2 regions of the Streptomyces sp. NPDC003247 genome follow, and region 2 is predicted to be linked to the other one. Evidence: predicted binding sites of a transcription regulator. Region 2 holds the regulator's gene; the other holds the start of a gene.
What was found. Region 2 encodes HrcA, which represses chaperone genes, less so after heat shock. Its sites were predicted from a motif close to TTNGCACTCNGNNNNNCNGAGTGCNAA; they were not measured.

Region 1: the regulator HrcA is predicted to act here: its motif matches at 4,923-4,949, upstream of groES (co-chaperone GroES).

Annotation. Positions count from the first base shown of each region.
Region 1 covers NZ_JBIAPF010000002.1:324,275-331,956, forward strand. The annotation lists gene ACFYWQ_RS06430 (LCP family protein) at 1-946, shown strand, start outside; gene ACFYWQ_RS06435 (methyltransferase domain-containing protein) at 1,245-2,441, opposite strand; gene ACFYWQ_RS06440 (polysaccharide deacetylase family protein) at 2,544-3,476, shown strand; gene ACFYWQ_RS06445 (polysaccharide deacetylase family protein) at 3,473-4,291, shown strand; gene ACFYWQ_RS06450 (hypothetical protein) at 4,304-4,579, opposite strand; gene groES (co-chaperone GroES) at 5,096-5,404, shown strand; gene groL (chaperonin GroEL) at 5,527-7,152, shown strand; gene ACFYWQ_RS06465 (ester cyclase) at 7,362-7,682, opposite strand, start outside.
Region 2 covers NZ_JBIAPF010000001.1:739,425-747,106, forward strand. The annotation lists gene ACFYWQ_RS03125 (nitronate monooxygenase) at 1-293, opposite strand, end outside; gene dnaJ (molecular chaperone DnaJ) at 520-1,656, opposite strand; gene hrcA (heat-inducible transcriptional repressor HrcA) at 1,657-2,673, opposite strand; gene ACFYWQ_RS03140 (MBL fold metallo-hydrolase) at 2,837-3,568, shown strand; gene ACFYWQ_RS03145 (DUF3097 domain-containing protein) at 3,615-4,493, shown strand; gene ACFYWQ_RS03150 (Uma2 family endonuclease) at 4,462-5,040, opposite strand; gene hemW (radical SAM family heme chaperone HemW) at 5,141-6,373, opposite strand; gene ACFYWQ_RS03160 (SpoIIE family protein phosphatase) at 6,675-7,682, opposite strand, start outside.

The DNA.
Region 1 (7,682 bases), on a different contig from region 2:
GGGCTGGGTGTACTGGCACCTCAACGACAACATCACGGGCGTCGACCTCGACAACGCGCTCGGCGACGACCGTCCGGCGCGCGCGGTGACCACCCCGTCCCCGTCCGGTACGGCCTCCGCCGCCCCGCTGCCCACCGGGGCCCTCAACATCCTGGTCCTCGGCTCCGACTCGCGCAGCGGAGCCGAGAACCGGGAGCTCGGCGGCGGCGACAGCACGGGCGCGCGCTCCGACACGGCGATGGTCGTCCACCTCGACGCCGGCCGCACCGGCGCCACCGTCGTCAGCATCCCGCGCGACACCCTCGTCACCCGCCCGTCCTGCCCGCTGCCGTCCGGCGGTTCGACGGCGGAGGCGTACGGCGTGATGTTCAACACCGCCTACGCGGTGGGCGGCCCGGTCTGCGCGGTCAAGACCGTGGAGTCGATGACGAACGTCCGCATGGACCACTTCGTCGAGGTCGACTTCTCGGGGTTCGCGAAGCTCGTGGACGCGCTCGGCGGCGTGACCGTGACCACCGAGGAGGACATCGACGACGAGGACAGCCACCTGCGCCTCGCGGCCGGGACCCACCGTCTCGACGGCACGCAGGCCCTCGCCCTGGCCCGCACCCGGCACGGCATCGGCGACGGCAGCGACCTCGGCCGCATAGGCCTCCAGCAGACCCTGGTGAAGGCCCTGCTGGAGCAGATCTCCGCCACCGACCTGCTCACCAGCCCCACCCGGCTCTACTCCGTCGCCGACGCGGCCACCGGCGGACTCACCACCGACACCGGCCTGGACTCCCTCGCCGAGCTGACGGAACTCGCCCAGAGCCTGAAGGGCCTGTCGTCGGCCCACGTCACGACCGTCACCCTGCCCGTGGTGACCGCACCGACGGACCCCAACCGCGTGGTCCCCCAGGAACCAGCGGCGACCGACCTGTGGACATCACTCACCCAGGGGTGACACCGGCAGACACTGTCACGCCGGTCAGGCGACCGGCGTAAAGGGGCGCGGGGAACTGCGCGACCAGCCACCCACCCGCCGCGGCCCGCAACGCACAGCCCCCCTGCCCGCAATCAGGGGGCTCCCACTGGCCGCCCGGTCAGCTGCCCTGCGTAAAGGGGCGCGGGGAACTGCGCGACCAGCCACCCCGCCGCCGCGGCCCGAAGCGCACGGGACCACGCACCCCGTGCCCGGATCCGGCGTCCCCGGCCCGGGCGGGGGCACGTCACCGCCTTCGGTGACCGACCGGCCGGCGCGGTCAGGAGCCGGAACCGCCCCCGGCGGTACCGGCGCCCCCGACCGGCCCCCCGATCAGCATCGTCGGCGCCCCCGCGACCCGCGTCAGGAACACCGTCGCCGCGTTCGGCCCCTGCGGCTTCACCTTCTTCCGCAGTTCCTCCGGCTCCACCGCCGACCCGCGCTTCTTCACCGTCAGGATCCCCACCTCCCGCTCCCGCAGCAGCGCCTTCAGCTTCTTGACGTTGAAGGGCAGCCGGTCGGTGATCTCGTAGGCGGTGGCGTACGGCGTGGGCCGCGCCTCGTCGGCGGTGACGTAGGCGATGGTCTCGTCGATCAGGCCGCCGTCCACCTCCCGGGCCACCTCGGCCACCAGGTGCGCCCGGATGACGGCGCCGTCGGGCTCGTAGAGGAAGCGGCCGACGGGGCGGACGCCGGGGTCGGGCAGCCCGGTGCCGAGGAGCGTGCGCGGGCCGGGCAGCAGGGTGGCGCGGACGGCGCCCGGTGTGGTCCCGAACCACAGCACCGCCTCCTTCACGTCCCCGCCGTCCGAGATCCACTCGGCCTCCGCCCCGTCGGGCACCGCCTCGTGCGGGATGCCGGGGGCGACCTTCAGCGCGGCGTGCGGGGCCCGCAGGGCGGCCGAGACGGCCCAGGACAGGGGCGGTGAGTACGCCTCGGGGTCGAAGACGCGCCCGCGCCCCCCGCGTCGGGCCGGGTCCACGAACACGGCGTCGTACCCGGCCGTGTCGACGTCCGTGACGTCGGCCTCCCGCACCTCGATCAGATCGCTCAGCCCCAGGGCCGCGGCGTTCTCCCGGGCGACCGCCGCGGTCAGCGGGTCGCGGTCCACGGCGAGGACCCGGATGCCGGCGCGGGCGAGCGCGACGGCGTCGCCGCCGATCCCGCAGCACAGGTCGGCGACGGAGGTGACGCCCAGTTCGCGCAGGCGCCCCGCGCGGTGGGCGGCGACCGAGGCGCGGGTGGACTGCTCGACCCCGTTCGGCGTGAAGAACATCCGCTCGGCGTCCCGCGCCCCGAACTTCGCCACCGCCCGCTGCCGCAGCCGCGCCTGCCCGAGGGCGGCCGAGACGAGTGCGGCGGGGTGGTCGCGGCGCAGCCGGGTGGCGACGGCGAGTTCGTCCGCGGGGGCGGTGTCGCGTACGGCGTCGAGGAGGGCGCGGCCCTCGGGGGTGAGGAGCGGGGCGAGGTCGTTCACCGGCTCATTGTGGGCCAGTCGGTGGACGGTGCGCGTCCGCCCGCGGTGCCGGGCGGGGTGTCGGGCGGGGTTCGCGGGCCGCGACTGCGAGGATCCGGCGCCATGGGATCAGTCGTACAAAACGATAAAAAGGCGGTGCGGCGCATGAGGATCCGGGGCGGCATCGCCGTCCTCGCCCTGACCGCCATCGCCTCGGGCTGCGCTCAGGGCGGCTCGGGCACCGCCGGTAGCCGTCCCGCCGCCGGCCAGGAGGCCGGTCAGGCACCGCCGGAGCGCGCCCTGCACTCCTACGCCGACAAGCTGCGCGCCGACCACGCGGCCCGGACCGCCGCGGCGGAGCGCTGGGGCCTGCGCGAGGTCCCCCTGGCCGCGCCCGCGCCCCCCGCCCGCAAGCCGCACATCACCACCCGCGACGGCTTCGAGGTCAGGGACCACGAGGACCTCGGGCTGCCGCCGGTCTTCACCCGCGTCCCCACCAGGGACAAGGTCGTCTTCCTCACCCTCGACGACGGCGCCGAGAAGGACCCGGCGTTCCTGCGCATGATGGCCGAGCTCCGGATCCCGTACACCGCCTTCCTCAGCGACTACCTGGTCAAGGACGACTACGCCTACTTCGAAAGGATGAAGGCCGCGGGGGTCGGCCTGAACAACCACACCCTCCACCACCGCTACCTGCCGAGCCTGTCGTACCAGCGCCAGAAGCAGGAGATCTGCGGCATGCAGGACGTGATCGAGGAGCACTACGGCGAGCGCCCGGCCCTCTTCCGGCCGCCGTTCGGGAACTACAACCGGGCCACCCTGCGCGCCGCGAAGACCTGCGGCGTGCGGTACGTACCACTCTGGAGCGAGGAGGTCTTCGTCGACCGCTGGGAGTACCGCGAGTGGGACCACGACCTCCACCCCGGCGACATCGTCCTGAGCCACTTCCGCGGCCGGGACGACTGGAAGGGCACCATGCCCGACATGATCCGCCGGTTCCTGAACAAGGTCACGGAGAAGGGATACGCGGTGGCACGCCTGGAGGACTACCTGTGAGAGCGCGGGGGCCGCTGGCCGTACTGCTGATCCTGGCGACCCTGACCGGCTGCGCCCAGTCCGTCGACCCGATCGAACGGCTGGGCAAGAAGGCGGCGGAACGGGTCCACCCGCACGGTCCGGACGCCGGCCCGCCCCACCGCCGCTGGGGCCTGACGGCCCCCCTGGCCCCCGCGCCCACCCGCCCGTCCCGCCCCTCCGGGCCCCTGTCCGGCAGCCCCGGCGGTACGGCCCTCCCGCCGGTCGTCGACCACGTCCCGACCCGCGACAGGGTCGTCTTCCTCACCTACGACGACGGCGCCGAACGCGACCCCCGCTTCGTCGACATGGTCCGCGACCTGCGCCTCCCGGTCACCATGTTCCTCACGGACAGCGTGGTCGGCCCCGGCTACGGGCACTTCGCCCGCCTCCGCGCCGTCGGCGCGACCCTTCAGAACCACACCCTCGACCACGCCGCCCTGCGCGGCCTGCCGTACACCGGCCAGCGCGCCGAGATCTGCGGCCAGCAGGAGAAGCTCCACGCCCGCTTCGGCGTCCGCCCCCGCCTCTTCCGCCCGCCCTACGGCAGGTACGACACCACGACCCTGCGCGCCGCCGCGGACTGCGGCATCACGGCGGTCGTCCTCTGGCGCGCCGCCATGGGCCCCGCCGACCTCACCTACACCCGCGGCACCCACAGCCTCCGTCCCGGCGACATCATCGCCGTGGACCCGGACGAGTCCCTGGGCCCGACGCTGCGCGAACGCACGACCCGCCTGCTGCGCCGGATCCAGGAACAGGGTCTGACGGTGGCGCGGCTGGAGGACTACGTGTGACGCCGGGGGAGTTCAGCGGGCCCACACCTGCACGGCGAGCACCAGCAACACCGCTCCCGTCACCGCCTGCGCCGCCCCGGTGACGGGATACCCCTTCCGGTACAGCACGACGGCGCTGCCGAGCGCGGCCACCCCGGCCACGCCGAGGTAGACCAGCAGCGCCGTCGGACGCCCGCTCATCACCAGGATCACGGCGATCAGATACCCGCAGGCGACCTCCACCGGCACGAGGAGCCCCGCCAGGCAGCAGCCGGCGGAGACTGCGGAGACGGAGGAACGGGAACTCATGGCGGAACGCTACGAGATGCGGCCCGCCCGGCGATCGGCAATCGGGAACGAGGCCGTTCAGGCCGGCAGCGGGGCCCGGCACCGACCGGCAGCGGCGGTCCGGCACCGGAAGGCAGTGCGGTCCGGCCCCCGAAGGCAGCGGCGGTCCGGCACCGGAAGGCAGCGGCGCTCGGCACCCGAAGGCCTCGGGGTCCCGCCCCCGAAGGCCGCGGCGGTCCGGTACCGGAAGGCAGCGGCGCTCGGCACCCGAAGGCAGCGGCGCTCGGCACCCGAAGGCAGCGGCGCTCGGCACCGGCCGCCGGGGGCGCTCACGCCGGCGAAAGTCGCGCCGCGCCCCGCCGGATTGGCACTCCGCTTGACCGAGTGCTAATCGCGGTCATAGTCTCAGCTCTGGCACTCCCCCCAGGAGAGTGCCAACACAGCGACGGGCAGGTCCGGCACCCGCGACGACGGATCGACCTGGTCGCCACCTCAGACAGTTAACCCCGTGAGATCTCCGAAGGGGGAGGTCGGATCGTGACGACCGCCAGCTCCAAGGTTGCCATCAAGCCGCTCGAGGACCGCATCGTGGTCCAGCCGCTCGACGCCGAGCAGACCACGGCCTCTGGCCTGGTCATCCCGGACACCGCGAAGGAGAAGCCCCAGGAGGGCGCCGTCCTCGCCGTGGGCCCGGGCCGCTTCGAGAACGGCGAGCGCCTGCCGCTCGACGTCCAGGTCGGCGACGTCGTCCTGTACAGCAAGTACGGCGGCACCGAGGTGAAGTACAACGGCGAGGAGTACCTCGTCCTCTCGGCTCGCGACGTCCTCGCGATCATCGAGAAGTAGTTCACCCGAGCACATTTGTTGCTTGAAGCTGCGCCCCTGGCCCCCGCGACCACATAAGAAGCCGGGCGCCCGGGGCGCAGTTTCTTTCTCACCCACAGATTTCCGAGAGGGCTCCCGCTGTCATGGCGAAGATCCTGAAGTTCGACGAGGACGCCCGTCGCGCCCTCGAGCGCGGCGTCAACAAGCTGGCCGACACGGTCAAGGTGACGATCGGCCCCAAGGGCCGCAACGTCGTCATCGACAAGAAGTTCGGTGCCCCCACCATCACCAACGACGGTGTCACGATCGCCCGCGAGGTCGAGATCGAGGACCCGTACGAGAACCTCGGCGCGCAGCTGGTGAAGGAGGTGGCGACCAAGACCAACGACATCGCGGGTGACGGTACGACCACCGCCACCGTGCTCGCCCAGGCGCTGGTGCGCGAGGGCCTGAAGAACGTCGCCGCCGGCGCCTCCCCCGCGCTGCTGAAGAAGGGCATCGACGCCGCGGTCAAGGCCGTCTCCGACGACCTGCTCGCCTCGGCCCGCCCGATCGACGAGAAGTCCGACATCGCCGCCGTGGCCGCGCTGTCCGCCCAGGACCAGCAGGTCGGCGAGCTCATCGCCGAGGCCATGGACAAGGTCGGCAAGGACGGTGTCATCACCGTCGAGGAGTCCAACACCTTCGGTCTGGAGCTGGACTTCACCGAGGGCATGGCCTTCGACAAGGGCTACCTGTCGCCGTACTTCGTGACGGACCAGGAGCGCATGGAGGCCGTCCTGGAGGACCCGTACATCCTCATCAACCAGGGCAAGATCTCCTCCATCGCCGACCTGCTGCCGCTGCTGGAGAAGGTCATCCAGACCAACTCCTCCCGCCCGCTGCTGATCATCGCCGAGGACGTCGAGGGCGAGGCCCTGTCGACCCTGGTCGTGAACAAGATCCGCGGCACCTTCAACGCGGTCGCGGTCAAGGCCCCGGGCTTCGGTGACCGCCGCAAGGCGATGCTCCAGGACCTGGCCGTCCTCACCGGCGCCACCGTCATCTCCGAGGAGGTCGGCCTCAAGCTCGACCAGGTCGGCGTCGACGTGCTCGGCTCCGCCCGCCGCGTCACCGTCACCAAGGACGACACCACGGTCGTCGACGGTGCCGGCAACGCCGAGGACGTCACGGGCCGCGTCGCCCAGATCAAGGCCGAGATCGAGAACACGGACTCCGACTGGGACCGCGAGAAGCTCCAGGAGCGCCTCGCGAAGCTGGCCGGCGGCGTGTGCGTGATCAAGGTCGGCGCCGCCACCGAGGTGGAGCTGAAGGAGAAGAAGCACCGTCTGGAGGACGCCATCTCCGCGACCCGCGCCGCGGTCGAGGAGGGCATCGTCTCCGGTGGCGGCTCCGCGCTGGTCCACGCCGTCAAGGTCCTCGAGGGCAACCTCGACAAGACCGGCGACGAGGCCACCGGCGTCTCCGTCGTCCGCCGCGCCGCCGTCGAGCCGCTGCGCTGGATCGCCGAGAACGCCGGCCTCGAGGGCTACGTCATCGTCTCCAAGGTCGCCGAGCTCGAGAAGGGCAACGGCTACAACGCCGCCACCGGCGAGTACGGCGACCTGGTCAAGGCCGGCGTCATCGACCCGGTCAAGGTCACCCGCTCCGCCCTGGAGAACGCCGCCTCCATCGCCTCCCTCCTCCTCACGACCGAGACCCTGGTCGTCGAGAAGAAGGAAGAGGAAGAGCCGGCCGCCGCGGGCCACGGCCACGGCCACTCCCACTGACACACGTCAGCACTGACACACGTCAGCACTGACACACGTCAGCACCGAGGCCCGGCGTCCCTCTCGGGGACGCCGGGCCTTCGCGTCGCCGCCACGCCCTTCAGCTCGGGAAGCAACCGGCCGAACACCTGTTCAGCCGTCCATGCGACGCGGCCGAGGGCTCCGTCCCCGGTCAGCCGGGGTACGGAGCCCCGGTGGAACCTCGCGGGCTACCGCCCGAGTACCCCCAACTGCTCCAGCAGACCCGCCCGGTCGTACTGCCACCACGCCTCGCAGATCATCCCGCCCCGGAAGCGGTGCCAGGTCATACCGGTCATGGCGACCTCCTGCCGGGTGGCCGGGATGCCCAGGAAGTCGCCCTTGTGGCGGCCGGTGAACGTCCAGCGCGTGCACACCGTGTCGTCCTCGGCCGTCTGGGCGTCGACCCGCATCGAGAAGTCGAAGGCCCGCCGCCAGCCGAGGACCTCCTCGCGCGCCGCCCGCAGCCCGGTGTCCCGCGGATTGGCGGGGTCGTGATCGACGTAGTCGTC
Region 2 (7,682 bases):
GTCGCGTACCAGGAGGACTCGCCGGCCAGCTGGTGGGCGTAGACCTCGACGGCGCCGGTCTCCGCGTAGGGGGGCTGCGGCATGAAGACGTTCATGCCGAAGGGGCGGGCGGTCAGCCCCCGCATCTGCTTGATCTCCTGGTACATGCCGTCGGCGGTCTTGTACCCGGCGGCCAGGAACCCGAGCCCGCCGGCCTCGGACACGGCGGCGGCGAGCTGCGGAACGGAGACGCCGCCCGCCATGGGCGCCTGCACGATCGGGTACGGGAAGAGATCGGTCAGTGCGGAGGACATGACGGCATGTTGTCACGTCCCCCGGACAAGTCCGAATCGGCCTTCCCCACGGCACCTCTTCAGCAGGGGCCGCACAGTCAGCCCGTCCGGCGCTTGAGGACGAGGCCCGTCCAGGGCCGAAACGGGGGCCCGGGGGCAGAGCCCCCGGAGACGATGGGGGAGGGAAGGGGCGGCGGGGGCGGAACACCCCCGACGCCCACCACCCGTCACCGCCCGTTGAACGCCGTCACCGCCCGTTGAACGCGTCCTTCAGCCGCGAGAACAGCCCCTGCTGCCCCGGCTGGAACTGCCCCTGCGGCCGCTCCTCCCCCCGCAGCTTGGACAGCTCGCGCAGCAGCCGCTCCTGCTCCGGGTCCAGCTTCGTCGGCGTCTGCACCTCGACGTGCACGATGAGGTCCCCGCGGCCGCCGCCGCGCAGATGCGTGACGCCGCGCCCGTGCAGCGGGATCGACTGGCCGGACTGGGTGCCGGGCCGGATGTCGACCTCCTCCAGGCCGTCCAGCGTCTCCAGCGGCACCTTGGTGCCGAGGGCCGCCGCGGTCATCGGGATCGTCACCGTGCAGTGCAGGTCGTCGCCGCGCCGCTGGAAGGTGTGGTGCGGCAGCTCGTGGATCTCGACGTACAGGTCACCGGCGGGTCCGCCGCCCGGGCCGACCTCGCCCTCGCCGGCGAGCTGGATGCGGGTGCCGTTGTCGACACCGGCCGGGATCTTGACCGTGAGGGTGCGCCGCGACCGGACGCGTCCGTCGCCGGCGCACTCCGGGCAGGGCGTGGGGACCACGGTGCCGAAGCCCTGGCACTGCGGGCAGGGGCGCGAGGTCATGACCTGGCCCAGGAAGGACCGCGTCACCTGCGACACCTCACCGCGTCCGCGGCACATGTCGCACGTCTGGGCGGTGGTGCCCGGCGCGGCGCCCTCGCCGCTGCAGGTGGAGCAGACGATGGCCGTGTCGACCTGGATGTCCTTGGTCGTGCCGAAGGCCGCCTCGTCGAGTTCGACCTCCAGCCGGATCATCGCGTCCTGGCCCCGGCGGGTGCGCGAGCGCGGGCCGCGCTGGGACGCCGTGCCGAAGAACGCGTCCATGATGTCGGAGAAGTTGCCGAAGCCGCCGGCGCCGAAGCCGCCCGCGCCACCGCCGCCCGCCTGCGAGAGGGGGTCGCCGCCGAGGTCGTAGACCTGCTTCTTCTGCGGGTCCGAGAGCACCTCGTAGGCGGCGTTGATCTCCTTGAACCGCTCCTGGGTCTTCGGATCGGGGTTGACGTCCGGGTGCAGCTCGCGTGCGAGCCGCCGGAAGGCCTTCTTGATCTCTTCCTGCGACGCGTCGCGGCGCACGCCGAGAACGGCGTAGTAGTCCGTGGCCACTTACGACTCCGCCAGGATCTGTCCGACGTACCGTGCCACTGCGCGTACCGCTCCCATCGTTCCCGGGTAATCCATGCGGGTCGGTCCGACCACGCCGAGCTTGGCGACTGCCTCGCCGCCCGAACCGTAGCCGACCGACACCACGGAAGTGGAGTTGAGTCCCTCGTAGGCGTTCTCGTGGCCGATGCGCACGGTCATGCCCGAATCGCCCGCCTCGCCCAGGAGTTTGAGGAGCACGACCTGCTCCTCCAGGGCCTCCAGGACGGGCCGGATGGTGAGGGGAAAGTCATGTCCGAAGCGGGTGAGATTGGCGGTGCCGCCGATCATCAGCCGCTCCTCGTTCTCCTCGACGAGGGTCTCCAGCAGGGTGGAGAGCACCGTCGAGACCGTGCCGCGGTCCTCCGCCTCGAAGGCGTCGGGCAGGTCCTCCACCAGCCGCGGCACGTCCGCGAAGCGGCGGCCCGCGACCCGGCTGTTCAGCCGCGCCCGCAGGTCCGCCAGCGAGGACTCGCCGAACGGTGCCGGGCAGTCCACCATCCGCTGCTCGACCCGGCCGGTGTCCGTGATGAGCACGAGCATCAGCCGGGCGGGCGCGAGCGACAGCAGTTCCACGTGCCGCACGGTGGACCGGGTCAGGGACGGGTACTGCACGACGGCGACCTGCCGGGTGAGCTGCGCGAGCAGCCGTACCGTGCGGGCCACGACGTCGTCGAGGTCGACGGCGCCGTCGAGGAAGTTCTGGATGGCCCGCCGCTCGGGGGCCGTCATCGGCTTGACGCCGGCCAGCTTGTCGACGAACAGCCGGTAGCCCTTGTCGGTGGGGATGCGCCCGGCACTGGTGTGCGGCTGGGCGATGAACCCCTCGTCCTCCAGGGCCGCCATGTCGTTGCGGACCGTCGCCGGGGAGACGCCGAGGTTGTGCCGCTCGGTGAGCGCCTTGGAACCGACCGGCTCCTCGGTGCCCACGTAGTCCTGGACGATGGCCTGCAGTACCTGGAGCCTTCGTTCACTCAGCATCGCGCGCACACCTCCAGTCGATCGTCCCTGGCGCTCTGCCTGGCACTCTTCACTTCCGAGTGCCAGCGTTCCCCGGCCCAGTGTACGGCGGTGGGGTACACCCGCGGCAAGGTCGGTTCCGTGGCGGCTCTCACGGGCGGGCCGTCACCGCTAGCGTCGCGGTATGACGGTGACTTGGGAAGAGCTGGGGTGGGAGCGGGTCGCGGCCGGGGTCGGGCGGTGCCGGCTGCCGGGCTGGGACTGCACGGCGGGGCTGGTCGTCGGGGCCGGCGCGGCCCTGGTGGTCGACGCGGGGTCGAGCCTCGCGGAGGGGGCCCGGCTGCGGATGCGGGCGGAGGAACTGGCCGGCGGGCGTGTGACCCATCTCGCGCTCACCCATCCCCACTTCGACCACGTCTTCGGGGCGGCGGCGTTCGCGGGCGCGGAGGTGTACGCGGCGGTGGGCGCGGAGACGGTGCTGACCCGGCGGGGGCGCGGGGCCGAGGAGCTCCGGGCGGACGCGGTGCGCAACGGGCTCGACGAGACGGCGGCGGCGGAGGCCGTGGACACGCTCGTACGCCCCCGCCACCTGGTCTCCGGGGAGTGGACGCTCGACCTGGGCGGTGGCCGGCAGGTGCTGCTGGCGAACCTGTCTCCCGGGCACACGGCCCACGATCTGGCGGTCCTGGTGCCGGGCTCGCCGGAGGTGGTGTTCTGCGGCGACCTGGTCGAGGAGTCCGGCGATCCGCAGGCCGGCCCGGACGCCGTGCCGTCCCACTGGCCGGCCGCCCTGGACCGGCTGCTGGACCTCGGCGGGGCGGACGCCCTGTACGTGCCCGGTCACGGGGCGGTGGTGGACGCGGGGTTCGTGCGGCGGCAGCGGGACGAGCTGGCGGCGCGTTTCGGCGTGTCGTGAGCCGTCGGGGGCACTTCGGGGCGCGGCTTCTCCTATCGTCATCCGAATGCGCCCACCCGTCTCCCGCCACCGCCCTTCCCACGAGGGCCCTACGGGCCCGCGCCCTCGTACGTACTCCGCCGATCTGACCCCTCCCTGGAAGAAGCAGCAGCCGGTCCCCGAGGTCGCGGCGGAGCCCGGCCTGGTGGTGGAGGAGCCCGGCACCGGTTTCTGCGGCGCGGTGATCCGCTGCGAGGCGGGCACGGTCACCCTGGAGGACCGCTTCGGCAAGCACCGGGTGTTCCCGCTGGAGCCGCGGGGCTTCCTGCTGGAGGGCAGGGTGGTGACCCTCGTGCGGCCCGCCTCCGGGCCCGTACGCCCCACCCGCACCGCGTCCGGTTCGGTCGCCGTGCCCGGCGCCCGTGCCCGGGTGGCCCGCGCCGGCCGCATCTACGTCGAGGGCCGGCACGACGCCGAGCTGGTCGAGAAGGTGTGGGGCGACGACCTGCGGATCGAGGGCGTGGTCGTGGAGTACCTGGAAGGCGTGGACGACCTGCCGTCGATCGTGGCGGAGTTCGCGCCGGGGCCGGACGCGCGGCTGGGCGTGCTGGTGGACCACCTGGTGCCGGGTACGAAGGAGTGGCGGATCGCCCAGTCGGTGACCAGCGAGCACGCGCTCGTGGTCGGCCACCCGTACATCGACGTCTGGGAGGCGGTGAAGCCGTCGTCGCTGGGGATCGCGGCCTGGCCGCGCGTGCCGCACGGGCAGGACTGGAAGACGGGGGTGTGCCGGGCGCTGGGGTGGCCGTCGGAGAACACCGGGGCGGTGTGGCAGGCGATCCTGAAGCGGGTGGGGTCCTACAAGGACCTGGAGCCGGAGCTGCTGGGGCGGGTGGAGGAACTGATCGACTTCGTCACGGCAGGTGGTGACGCCGGACTCCGGTAAGGGTTCCGAACTCGCTGGTGTCCAGTTCGAGGCCGAGCGGTTCCAGCGGAAGAGGGTCACCGAACTTCGTGATGCGCTGCGCTCGATAGTCAGCGATCTCGCCCACACCGACGGGTTCGCTGAGCAGAACGCAGTGCGCGACGATCGGATCGATGATCAAATAAGCGGGAATCTTGCCCGCCGCGTAGATGGACCGCTTGACCCCGTAGTCCCGGTCGACGCTCGTCTTGGACACCACCTCGACCACCAACGTGATCAACTGGGACGGCAGCAGACGCCCCGAGCCCGGGGCAACACCTCGTTCCAGCACCAACAGGTCCGGCACCGGCTCACTGGCCTCGTCGAGGATGTCCACATCCGTCGTCTGGAGCCGTTCCCAGTGCTTGCGCGGGATCTGGTCCTGGACATCCGCCACGATCCGGTTGTGCACCAGATCGGGAGTGGCCATCATCACGATTTCCCCCCGGAGAAGCTCGACCTTGACGCCCTCCGGAGGCTCGAACTCCTCGAAGAACCTGGTCATCCCGCGCTCGTCCACAGCGGTCATCTCCGTGGCCCTCCACATCCGCCGCGTCCTTTTGGCGGCAGCCTACGAACCAGGTTAGGGACCGAACCCCCGTTCCGCAGGGATTCACTCGCCGGGGTGATCAGTCCACCAGGTCCCGCACCACCGCGTCCGCCAGCAGTCGCCCCCGCAGGGTCAGCACCGCGTGCCCCTCCCCGAACGGGCCCTCCTGGAGCAGCCCGTCCGCCAGCGCCCGGCGTGCCGCCGCGAGGCCCGCCTCCCGCAGCAGCGACAGCGGCACGCCCTCCCGGAGCCGCAGCTCCAGCAGGATCCGCTCCACCCTGCGGTCCTCGTCCGACAGCAGCTCCCGTCCGGCGCCCGGCGACCGTCCGTCCGCCAGCGCCGCCGCGTACGCGCCCGGATGCTTCACGTTCCACCAGCGCACGCCGCCGACGTGGCTGTGCGCGCCGGGGCCCGCGCCCCACCAGTCGGCGCCCCGCCAGTACAGCTCGTTGTGCAGGCAGCGGCCCGCTTCCGAGGTGGCCCAGTTGGACACCTCGTACCAGTCGTAGCCCGCGGCCGACAGGGTCTCCTCGGCGATCAGGTAGCGGTCGGCGTGCACGTCGTCGTCCGTCATCGGGACCTCGCCGCGGCGGATGCGGCGGGCGAGCTGGGTGCCTTCCTCGACGATCAGGGCGTACGCGGAGACGTGGTCGGGACCGGCGCCGAGGGCCGCCTCCAGGGAGGCCCGCCAGTCGTCGTCGGACTCCCCCGGGGTGCCGTAGATCAGGTCCAGGTTGACGTGCTCGAAGCCGGCCCCGCGGGCCTCCGCGACACAGGCCTCGGGCCGTCCGGGCGTGTGGGTGCGGTCCAGCACCTTCAGCACGTGCTGCCTGGCGCTCTGCATGCCGAAGGAGATCCGGTTGAAGCCGCCCCGGCGGAGGGTGTCCAGGTAGGCCGGGTCGACCGACTCCGGGTTCGCCTCCGTCGTGACCTCCGCGTCGGCCGCGAGCCCGAACTCGTCCCGGATCGCGCCCAGCATCCGCACCAGGTCACCGGCGGCCAGCAGGGTCGGCGTACCGCCGCCGACGAACACCGTGCGGACCTCGCGCGGGTCGTCGCCGAGGACCTTGCGGGCGAGGCGGATCTCGTCGATCAGGGTGTCGGCGTAGTTGTCGCGGGAGGCGAGGACACCGCCGGTGCCGCGCAGCTCGGTGGCGGTGTAGGTGTTGAAGTCGCAGTACCCGCAGCGGGTCGCGCAGTACGGGACGTGCAGGTAGAACCCGAGGGGGCGGTCGGCGGCCCCGGCGAGCGCGGACGCGGGCAGCGCGCCGTCGACGGGGACGGGCTCGCCGTCGGGGAGAGCGGAAGGCATGTCTTCCATTGTCCCGTACGGCCGGGGCGGGCCGCGTCGGCCGCGGGCGTCCCCCATCCGCGGGCGTCCCCGTCCGCTGACGCCGTCGGCTGCGGACGCCGTCGGCTGGTGCGCGCCGTCGGCCGGTGCGCGCCGTCGGCCGGTGCACGCCGTCGGCCGGTGCACGCCGGAAGGGCCACCGGCGCTGCTCCGGGGCGGGCGGAGCGGGGCCGGGGCAGGGCGGCGCTCCGGGCGGGTCGGCCGGGGACGGGGCGGGCAGGGGCAGGGGCAGGGACCGCGCCGGCGGTCCGGCCCGCCCGGGTCACTCCGCCTGGAGCACCAGCAGGGCCAGGTCGTCCTCGGGCGGCGCGTGGCCGAAGTCGTGGACGAGGCGGCGGATGCGGTCGGCGATCAGGTCGGCGCCGAGGCCGGCGCAGCCGGAGAGTGCGGCGGCGAGGCCGTCGCCGTCGTCGAACTGGCGGGAGCCGGAGCGTCGTTCCGTGACGCCGTCGGTGACGCACAGCAGGCTGTCGCCGGGCCGCAGGTCGAGGGTCTCGCTGATGTAGGTGGCGTCCTCGATCACCCCGAGGAGGGTCTGCGGCTGCGCGGCCGTGGTGACGCCGCCGTCGGGGCCGAGCAGCAGCGGCAGCGGGTGGCCGGCGGAGGCGAGGGTGCAGCGGACGCCGCCCTCGAAGGGGGCCAGCTCGCCGTAGAGGAGGGAGAGGAAGCGGGTCTGCGGGCCGTCGGCGGGTCCCGCGGGGCCGACGAAGGCGCGGGCGGCGGCGTCGGCGGCCTCGGTGGCGTCGTCGAGGAGGAGCTGGTTGAGGCGGTCAAGGACGTCGGCGACGCCGTAGCCCTCGCGGGCCAGCAGCCGCAGCCAGGGGCGGGCCAGGCCGATGACGACGGCCGCCTCGGGGCCCTTGCCCTGCACGTCACCGACGGCGAAGCACCAGCGGCCGTCGCCCGCCGGGAACAGGTCGTAGAAGTCGCCGCTCGGCCCGCCCTTCTCGCGCGGCTCGTGGACGAGGGCGCTGCGCAGCCCGGGGATCTGCGCGACCGCGCCGGGCAGCAGTCCGCGCTGGAGGACGGCGCTGATGGTGGCCTGCCGGGCGTACTGGCGGGCCGCGCCGATGGCGAGCGCCACCCGGCGGCCGAGGTCCTCGACCAGCCCGGTGACCTCGTCGGGGAAGCGCAGCAGCCCGACGCGCCCGATGACGAGCGTGCCGAGCGGGCGGCCGCCGGCGACCAGCCGGTAGGCGAGGGAGGCGCCCTGCGGGCCGAGCCCGGTGTCCGGCCAGGGGTGGGCGGCGGGCCCGGAGCGCAGGCCGTC